3 regions of the Megasphaera sp. ASD88 genome follow, and region 1 is predicted to be linked to each of the others. Evidence: riboswitches for the same ligand, from Rfam matches in the RefSeq annotation. Region 1 holds a riboswitch; each other region holds the start of a gene.
The links. A riboswitch is a leader RNA that binds a small molecule or an ion and turns the genes downstream of it on or off. The one in region 1 is predicted to bind ZMP and ZTP.
Positions count from the first base shown of each region.

Region 2: it holds a riboswitch for ZMP and ZTP, as region 1 does, so the genes downstream of both, CJ260_RS12020 (phosphoribosylaminoimidazolecarboxamide formyltransferase) here and CJ260_RS04870 (formate--tetrahydrofolate ligase) in region 1, are expected to answer to the same signal.
Region 3: it holds a riboswitch for ZMP and ZTP, as region 1 does, so the genes downstream of both, CJ260_RS02135 (OFA family MFS transporter) here and CJ260_RS04870 (formate--tetrahydrofolate ligase) in region 1, are expected to answer to the same signal.

Region 1 is NZ_NQXW01000005.1:68,670-70,935, reverse strand. It holds gene aspS (aspartate--tRNA ligase) at 1-92, shown strand, start outside; gene CJ260_RS04875 (hypothetical protein) at 165-980, shown strand; ZMP/ZTP riboswitch at 1,152-1,231, shown strand; gene CJ260_RS04870 (formate--tetrahydrofolate ligase) at 1,281-2,266, shown strand, end outside.
Region 2 is NZ_NQXW01000036.1:1,334-3,599, forward strand. It holds gene CJ260_RS12015 (DUF362 domain-containing protein) at 1-100, opposite strand, end outside; gene CJ260_RS12020 (phosphoribosylaminoimidazolecarboxamide formyltransferase) at 224-1,399, opposite strand; ZMP/ZTP riboswitch at 1,461-1,538, opposite strand; gene CJ260_RS12025 (DUF1847 domain-containing protein) at 1,619-2,242, opposite strand; gene CJ260_RS12030 (hypothetical protein) at 2,266-2,266, opposite strand, start outside.
Region 3 is NZ_NQXW01000002.1:70,954-73,219, reverse strand. It holds gene CJ260_RS02135 (OFA family MFS transporter) at 1-1,115, opposite strand, end outside; ZMP/ZTP riboswitch at 1,186-1,270, opposite strand; gene CJ260_RS02130 (D-alanyl-D-alanine carboxypeptidase family protein) at 1,322-2,266, opposite strand, start outside.

The DNA of each region.
Region 1 (2,266 bases):
TCGACCCTATGAGCGAAGCTCCGTCGGAAGTTACGAAAAAACAACTTCACGAACTTCACATTCAGGTAGAAGAAGAACTCGTCAAGAAATAAAAGTCGCATTACAGAAAAAGGTATCGGCATGGCCGGTACCTTTTTTATCAGATAGAAAGGAAGTTGAGCAACGTGAAACTGCAATATGTAAAAGCAGACCCCAGCGGTAATACGACCTTATTTGTGCTGAGCGATGTCGCGCCGGAACAGCGTAGCTTCTTGGCAGCAAAGCTCCTGAAAGATAAGGGCGTCGACGCCGAGCAGGTCGCGTATTTATCCATGACGGAAGGCCAGCCGCTACGCGTCGACATGATGGGCGGCGAATTCTGCGGCAACGCGTCCCGCTCCGCTGCGGCCTATGCCTTGCAGCTGGCCGGTGGAGATAGGGGCGAATATGCCGTGTCCTGTTCGGGCTGCGAAGGCATTCTCCAGGCCCAGGCGAAAAAGCGCCCCGACGGGGCCTACGACGCCTATATCGAAATGCCCCTGCCCTTGTCTGTCGAAGCAGTTCTTCTCGACGTAGGCGGCATGCCGAGCCGCTTTTTCCGCGTCGAGCTGCCGGGCATCGTTCATTTCGTCCACTTTGCCTCTGGAGCGGAAATGGAATACAAGGACATGTTTTGGACGGCCTTGCAGGACTATGCGTCGGACGAACAGCTGGACGCGTTCGGCCTCGTCCTCTTTGACCCGGCCCATCTGCATATGGTCCCCGCCGTATACGTGACGGAGACGGATACGCTGTACTGGGAACAGAGCTGCGGCTCAGGCTCGGCGGCTGTAGCGGCGGCCCTGGCCTGCGTAGGCAAAAAGAACGTGTCCTGCACGATTCAGCAGCCTGGCGGCGCGATTGCCATCGCCGCGGCCGTAGAAGGAGAAGACAAGGAGCTGCGCAGCATTTTTATCGGCGGCCCCGTATCCTTCGGCGACGTACAGGAAATCGACATATAATCATACTGCTATGGCCTGTAAGCCGGTTCTCTGTGAACCGGCTTCTTTTCGTACTAGCTGACATGGGCCAGGTGATTTCCCCTTTTTTTGATTTTTGTGGAGCCAGGCTGTATCCAGCGGAGAAGGGGCAAATGTCATTGACAGTATACGGAGAATTCTTGTATAATAAGTCCATAATCATGTGACTGACGGAAGTGGAATCAACCACGGGGAGCATGATTGACGCGAAGCCGACCGTCTGGGCAACATTTCCAGAAGTGTCGGTATTTTTTTATGCTACGAACAGGAGTGACGCAAATCATGGCACAGGTATTAAGCGATATTGAAATTGCACAGCAGACCGCGCTGGAACCGATCGTAAAGATTGCGGAAAAAGTCGGATTAACTGACGATGATTTGGAATTATACGGTAAATATAAGGCAAAGATTTCCTTTGACGCTATCAAGCGCCTTTCGAAAAACGAAGACGGCAAGCTTGTCCTCGTCACGGCTATTACGCCGACGCCGGCCGGCGAAGGCAAGACGCTGACGACGATCGGCCTCGCCCAGGCGCTGAACTACATGGGGCATAAGGCCGTCGTCGCCCTTCGCGAACCTTCCCTTGGCCCCGTATTCGGCATTAAGGGCGGCGCTGCCGGCGGCGGCTACTCGCAGGTACTGCCGATGGAAGATATTAATCTCCATTTTACAGGCGACATGCACGCTATTACGGCGGCCAACAATCTTCTGGCCGCTGCCATCGACAACCACGTTCATCAGGGCAACGCCCTGCGCATCGACGTGCGCCGCGTCATCTGGAAGCGCGTCATGGACATGAACGACCGGGCCCTGCGCAACATCGTCGTCGGCATGGGCGGCAAGGTCTGCGGATTCCCGCGGGAAGACCACTTCATGATTACCGTTGCCTCGGAAATCATGGCGGCCCTGTGCCTGGCCAGCGACCTCATGGACTTGAAGAAGCGCATGGGTGACATCACCGTAGCTTATGACTTGGACGGCAACCTCGTGACGGCCCGCCAGCTCGGCGTCGAAGGCGCAATGGCTATCCTCATGAAGGACGCCATCAAGCCGAACCTCGTCCAGACGATCGAGCACACGCCGGCCCTCGTACACGGCGGCCCCTTCGCCAACATCGCGCATGGCTGCAACTCTGTCGTCGCTACGAAGCTGGCCCTCAAGATGGGCGAGATCGCCGTTACGGAAGCCGGTTTCGGCGCAGACCTCGGCGCGGAAAAATTCATGGACATTAAGTGCCGTTTCGCCGGCATTAAACCGAACGCCGTCGT
Region 2 (2,266 bases), on a different contig from region 1:
TTTCGATGCCGGCTTTCTTGCACAGCTTCTGCAGCTTCATCAGATTATTTGTACCTACTTTACAGCGAAAATCCGTAAAATATACTTTTGCTTTTTCCATAACCTACCTCCCGATAAACTCATTCTCATAAACATCTTCATTGTATCACATGAAGTACGCTCTAAGTCAAGAAAAAGAAGGCTGTAAAATAAGCGTCCCCAGAGGGGACGCTCTTGATATATCTTAGTGGTGGAACAACCGCAAGCCGGTCATCGCCATGGCAATATTGTATTTGTCGCACGTTTCGATGACGTTGTCGTCGCGGATGGAGCCGCCGGCCTGAGCGATGTAATCGACGCCGCTACGGTGGGCCCGTTCTACGTTGTCGCCAAAGGGGAAGAAGGCGTCGCTGCCCAGCGCTACGCCGTGAAGCTGACCGATCCAGGCCTTCTTTTCTTCTCTCGTAAGAGGTTCCGGCTGCTGGGTAAACAGATTCTGCCATACGCCGTCAGCCAGCACGTCTTCGTAGTCGTCGGAAATATATACGTCGATGGCGTTGTCCCGGTCCGGACGGCGCACGTCGTCGCGGAACGGCAGGGCCAATACCTTCGGATTCTGGCGAAGCCACCAGATATCGGCCTTGTTGCCGGCCAGGCGCGTGCAGTGAACGCGGGACTGCTGGCCTGCGCCGACGCCGATGGTCATGCCGTCCTTGACGTAACAGACCGAGTTGGACTGCGTATATTTCAGGGTAATCAGCGCTATGAGCAAGTCGCGCTGCGCCGCTTCGGGGATGTCCTTATTTTTCGTCGGGCGGTTCTGGAACAAGTCGGCCGTAATCTTGGCATTGTTGCGTTCCTGTTCAAAGGTAATGCCGTATACGTCCTTCGATTCGACAGGCTGAGGAACGTAATCGGCATTGATTTTCAGCACGCAGTAGTTGCCCTTTTTCTTCGTCTTGAGAATAGCCAGGGCTTCGTCCGTATATCCCGGAGCTACAACGCCGTCGGATACTTCCCGTTTCAGCAGCGTCGCCGTTTCGGCGTCGCAAATATCCGACAAGGCGACGAAGTCGCCGTAGGAGCTCATGCGGTCTGCACCGCGGGCACAGGCATAGGCCGAAGCGAGGGGAGATAATTTCAAGTCGTCTACATAATAGATTTTTTTCAGCGTATCGCTCATGTCGGTCGCGACGGCAGCGCCGGCCGGGCTGACGTGCTTAAAGGACGCCGCGGCGGGAAGGCCCGTCGCCTCCTTCAATTCCTTGACCAGCTGATAGCTGTTGAAGGCGTCGAGCAGATTGATGTAGCCCGGACGGCCGTTCATGACTTCAAAGGGCAGGTCGCTGCCGTCTTTCATGTATACTCTTGCCGATGATTGATTCGGATTGCAGCCGTATTTCAATTGCAATTCTTTCATTAGTATTACCTCCTGAAAATAAGAAATTTCCTGGCAAAAATAAAAATACCGACACTTCTGGAACCTTCGCCCAGACGGTCGGCTGTAATGAACCATGCTCCCCGTGGTAGCTCCACTTCCGTCAGTCACATGCTTCTGTTTCATTATACAAGGCGCAGCCGCCCTGTGTCAATGGGAAACAGACAAGGGCAGCGCCTTTTAGCGATACGCTCGCTCGGCTTATAATTTCGTCTTATAATAGGACTGGCTGGTATACAATGCCGCCACGGGATTATGGCCCGTCACGCGGTCCTTGACGACCAACGTCGTCGTCAGGGCCTCGGAATATTTGTAAAATAAGCTGTCGTGGCCGACGCACAAGCCCATGACGATATTCATATCCGTATGCTTGGCATTGAGCATCTTGGCCTGGAGGATGGGATTGCAGGCGTTGACGCCGACAGCATTGCATTTTTCGTCAATTCCCAGCTCTACCTTGGGAACAGCGCCGGCCTTGCAGGCCATACCGAAAACTTCGAAGCCGTGCTTGCGCAGAATCCCCGCCAGCATCCGCGTTTCCTGTATCAGGCCGACACAAGTCGCAATGCCGATTTTATGGAAATTCATGCGTTTGGCAAATTCAATAGTCTCCTGGACGCGGCACCACTTTAAATAGCCGTCGCATTCGACGCCAGCCGCCGTCTGCATGACCTGCTGATTGTCGTCCTGCTCATACAGTGCTAAGGCTTCTCGTTTCACGTCTTCATCCATGTGCGTCGTCACGCAGAAATCGGGATATTCCTTGTTCATGACGTTGCAGTTCACTACGCCGCAGTCGGCGCAGGAAAGAGTTCGTTCTGCCATTGTCTTCACAACCTTTCCGTTTAC
Region 3 (2,266 bases), on a different contig from region 1:
TTAATCCACGACAGAAGCAGGGGGCCGGCCACGCCGGCGGCCCCCCAGGCTGTGAGGATGCGGCCGTGGATAGCGCTCAGGGCCTTGGTGCCGAACAGGTCGCTGAGGTAGGCCGGCATACAGGAAAAACCGCCGCCGTAGCAGGTAATGATGAGCAGCACGACGATTTGAAAGCTGAAAGCGTTCGTTTCCGTCGACAGCTTGAAGAAGGCCAGGGCCTCGATGAAGAAGAAGAGGACGTACGTATTAGCCCGGCCGATATAATCCGATACGGTCGCCCAGGCGATGCGGCCGGCGCCGTTCAAAAAGCCGATGAGGCCGACCATGGACGCGGCAGCCATGGGCGACATGCCGACGACTTCCTGGGCCATCGGCGAGGCGACGGCCAGGAGGGCGATGCCGCAGGTGATATTGACGAAAAAGAGCCACCAAATCGTATAGAGCTGCCAGGTCTTCATGGCCTCTTTCAGGGAAAACTGCGGCATGGCATCGGCATAGACCGGGCCGGATGGCTTCGCCAGCTCTGTATCGGGACGGGGTATTTCGTCGTCCTTCGGCGGCGCTAAGTACAGGGACGAGGCTGTCATGACGACGAGATACACTGCGCCCAAGATGAGGAAGTTCGTCGCCAGGCCAAAATTAGCGACGAGAAGCTGCATCGCCGGACCGGCGATCATGCTGGCAAAGCCGAAGCCCATGATGGCCAGGCCTGTGGCAAAGCCGCGGTTGTCGGGAAACCATTTGACCAGGGTCGAGACAGGCGTAATATATCCCGTCCCCAGGCCGATGCCGCCGATGACGCCGTAAAACAGATACAGCATCGGCAGGCTGCGGAACTCCATGGCCGCCGCCGTGCCGAACATAGCCGAAACGAAAAATAAAGTCGACACGAGGCCCGACTTGCGGGGGCCGGCCTTTTGGACGAAGCTTCCCAGGCATCCGGCAGACAAACCTAAAAACAAGATAGCCAGCGAAAAGGTCCACGTCGTCTGCTGGAGCGTAAAGCCCATCGATTCCATAATGGGTTTGGTCAAGACGCTCCAGGCGTAGACGCTGCCGATGCAGATATGAATTCCCATGGCGGACAGGGCAATGAGCCAGCGATTTCTCTTCATGATATCGTCTCCTTTGACTTGTCCCGCCGCGGCAATACAAAAAGCCGGCCGGCTGGACAAAGAATAGATGTACTCTTGCCCAGACGGTCGGCGTGTATGTCACCGTGCAGTCCACGTGGTTATTCCACTTCATTCCGTCAGTCCTGCACTGTATAGGTACGTTGTTATGATATGATTATACGGATTTAGAGCATACCTGTCAAGAATTATGCAGATTTTTTCACAGCTGCCGCAGCCATGTCGGCCGTATCGGCGTCCGTTCCGTAAGCTGTTTCCTGCGCGGCTTGACCCTTAGCCTTGGCGTCCGCCGCAGCCTTGGCCTGCTCCATCTGCTGCCGGCCCAATTCGGTCAGCGTCTGACCTGCCGGGGCCTTGCGGATGATGTAGACGTTTTCCAGGGGCTTCAATACGGAAAAGCCGTATTTCATCAGGGCCTGGGCATCGCCGTAGCGGTCTTCCGAATTCATGATAGCCGCGATGACCGTCCGCCCGTTCTGAGTCGCCGAAACGACGAGGCACGGCCCGCCGGCATTCGTCGTGCCGGTTTTAATGCCGTTTGCTCCGGGGAACCCGCTAGTCAGGAATTCGTTCGTCGAAACGCAATGCTTATAGCTGCCGTCGACGTAGGGCATGTCAAAGGTACTGCGCTTGACGATATCCCGGAAGGCCGGCAGCTTCATGCCGTAAGCCCCAATTTTGGCCAGATCCCGGGCCGTCGAATAGTGATTGGCGTCGGGAAGGCCGTGGGGATTGACGAAATGCGTATGGGTCGCACCGAGAGCCGCCGCCTTCGCGTTCATTTTTGCGACGAAGGCATCTTCCGTCGGCTCAACCGTTTCCGCAATGGCCACGGCGGCATCGCAGCCCGACACGAGCATCATGCCCGTCAGGGCGTTGCGCAGGGTAATCTGGTCGCCCTGCTGCAGGCCGAGGACAGAGGCATCGCTTTCGACGCTCAGGGCCTTATCGGTAATGCGAATCGTCTTATCCATGATGCCTTGTCCGTTTTCCAAGGCGACGATACAGGTCATCATCTTCGTCGTACTGCCGGGATATCCTCTCAGGTCAGGCTGTTTGGCGTACAGCTCGTCGCCCGTATCGGCGTCCATGACGTAGGCGGCCTGAGCCGCTACTGCCGGCGATTCCGGATT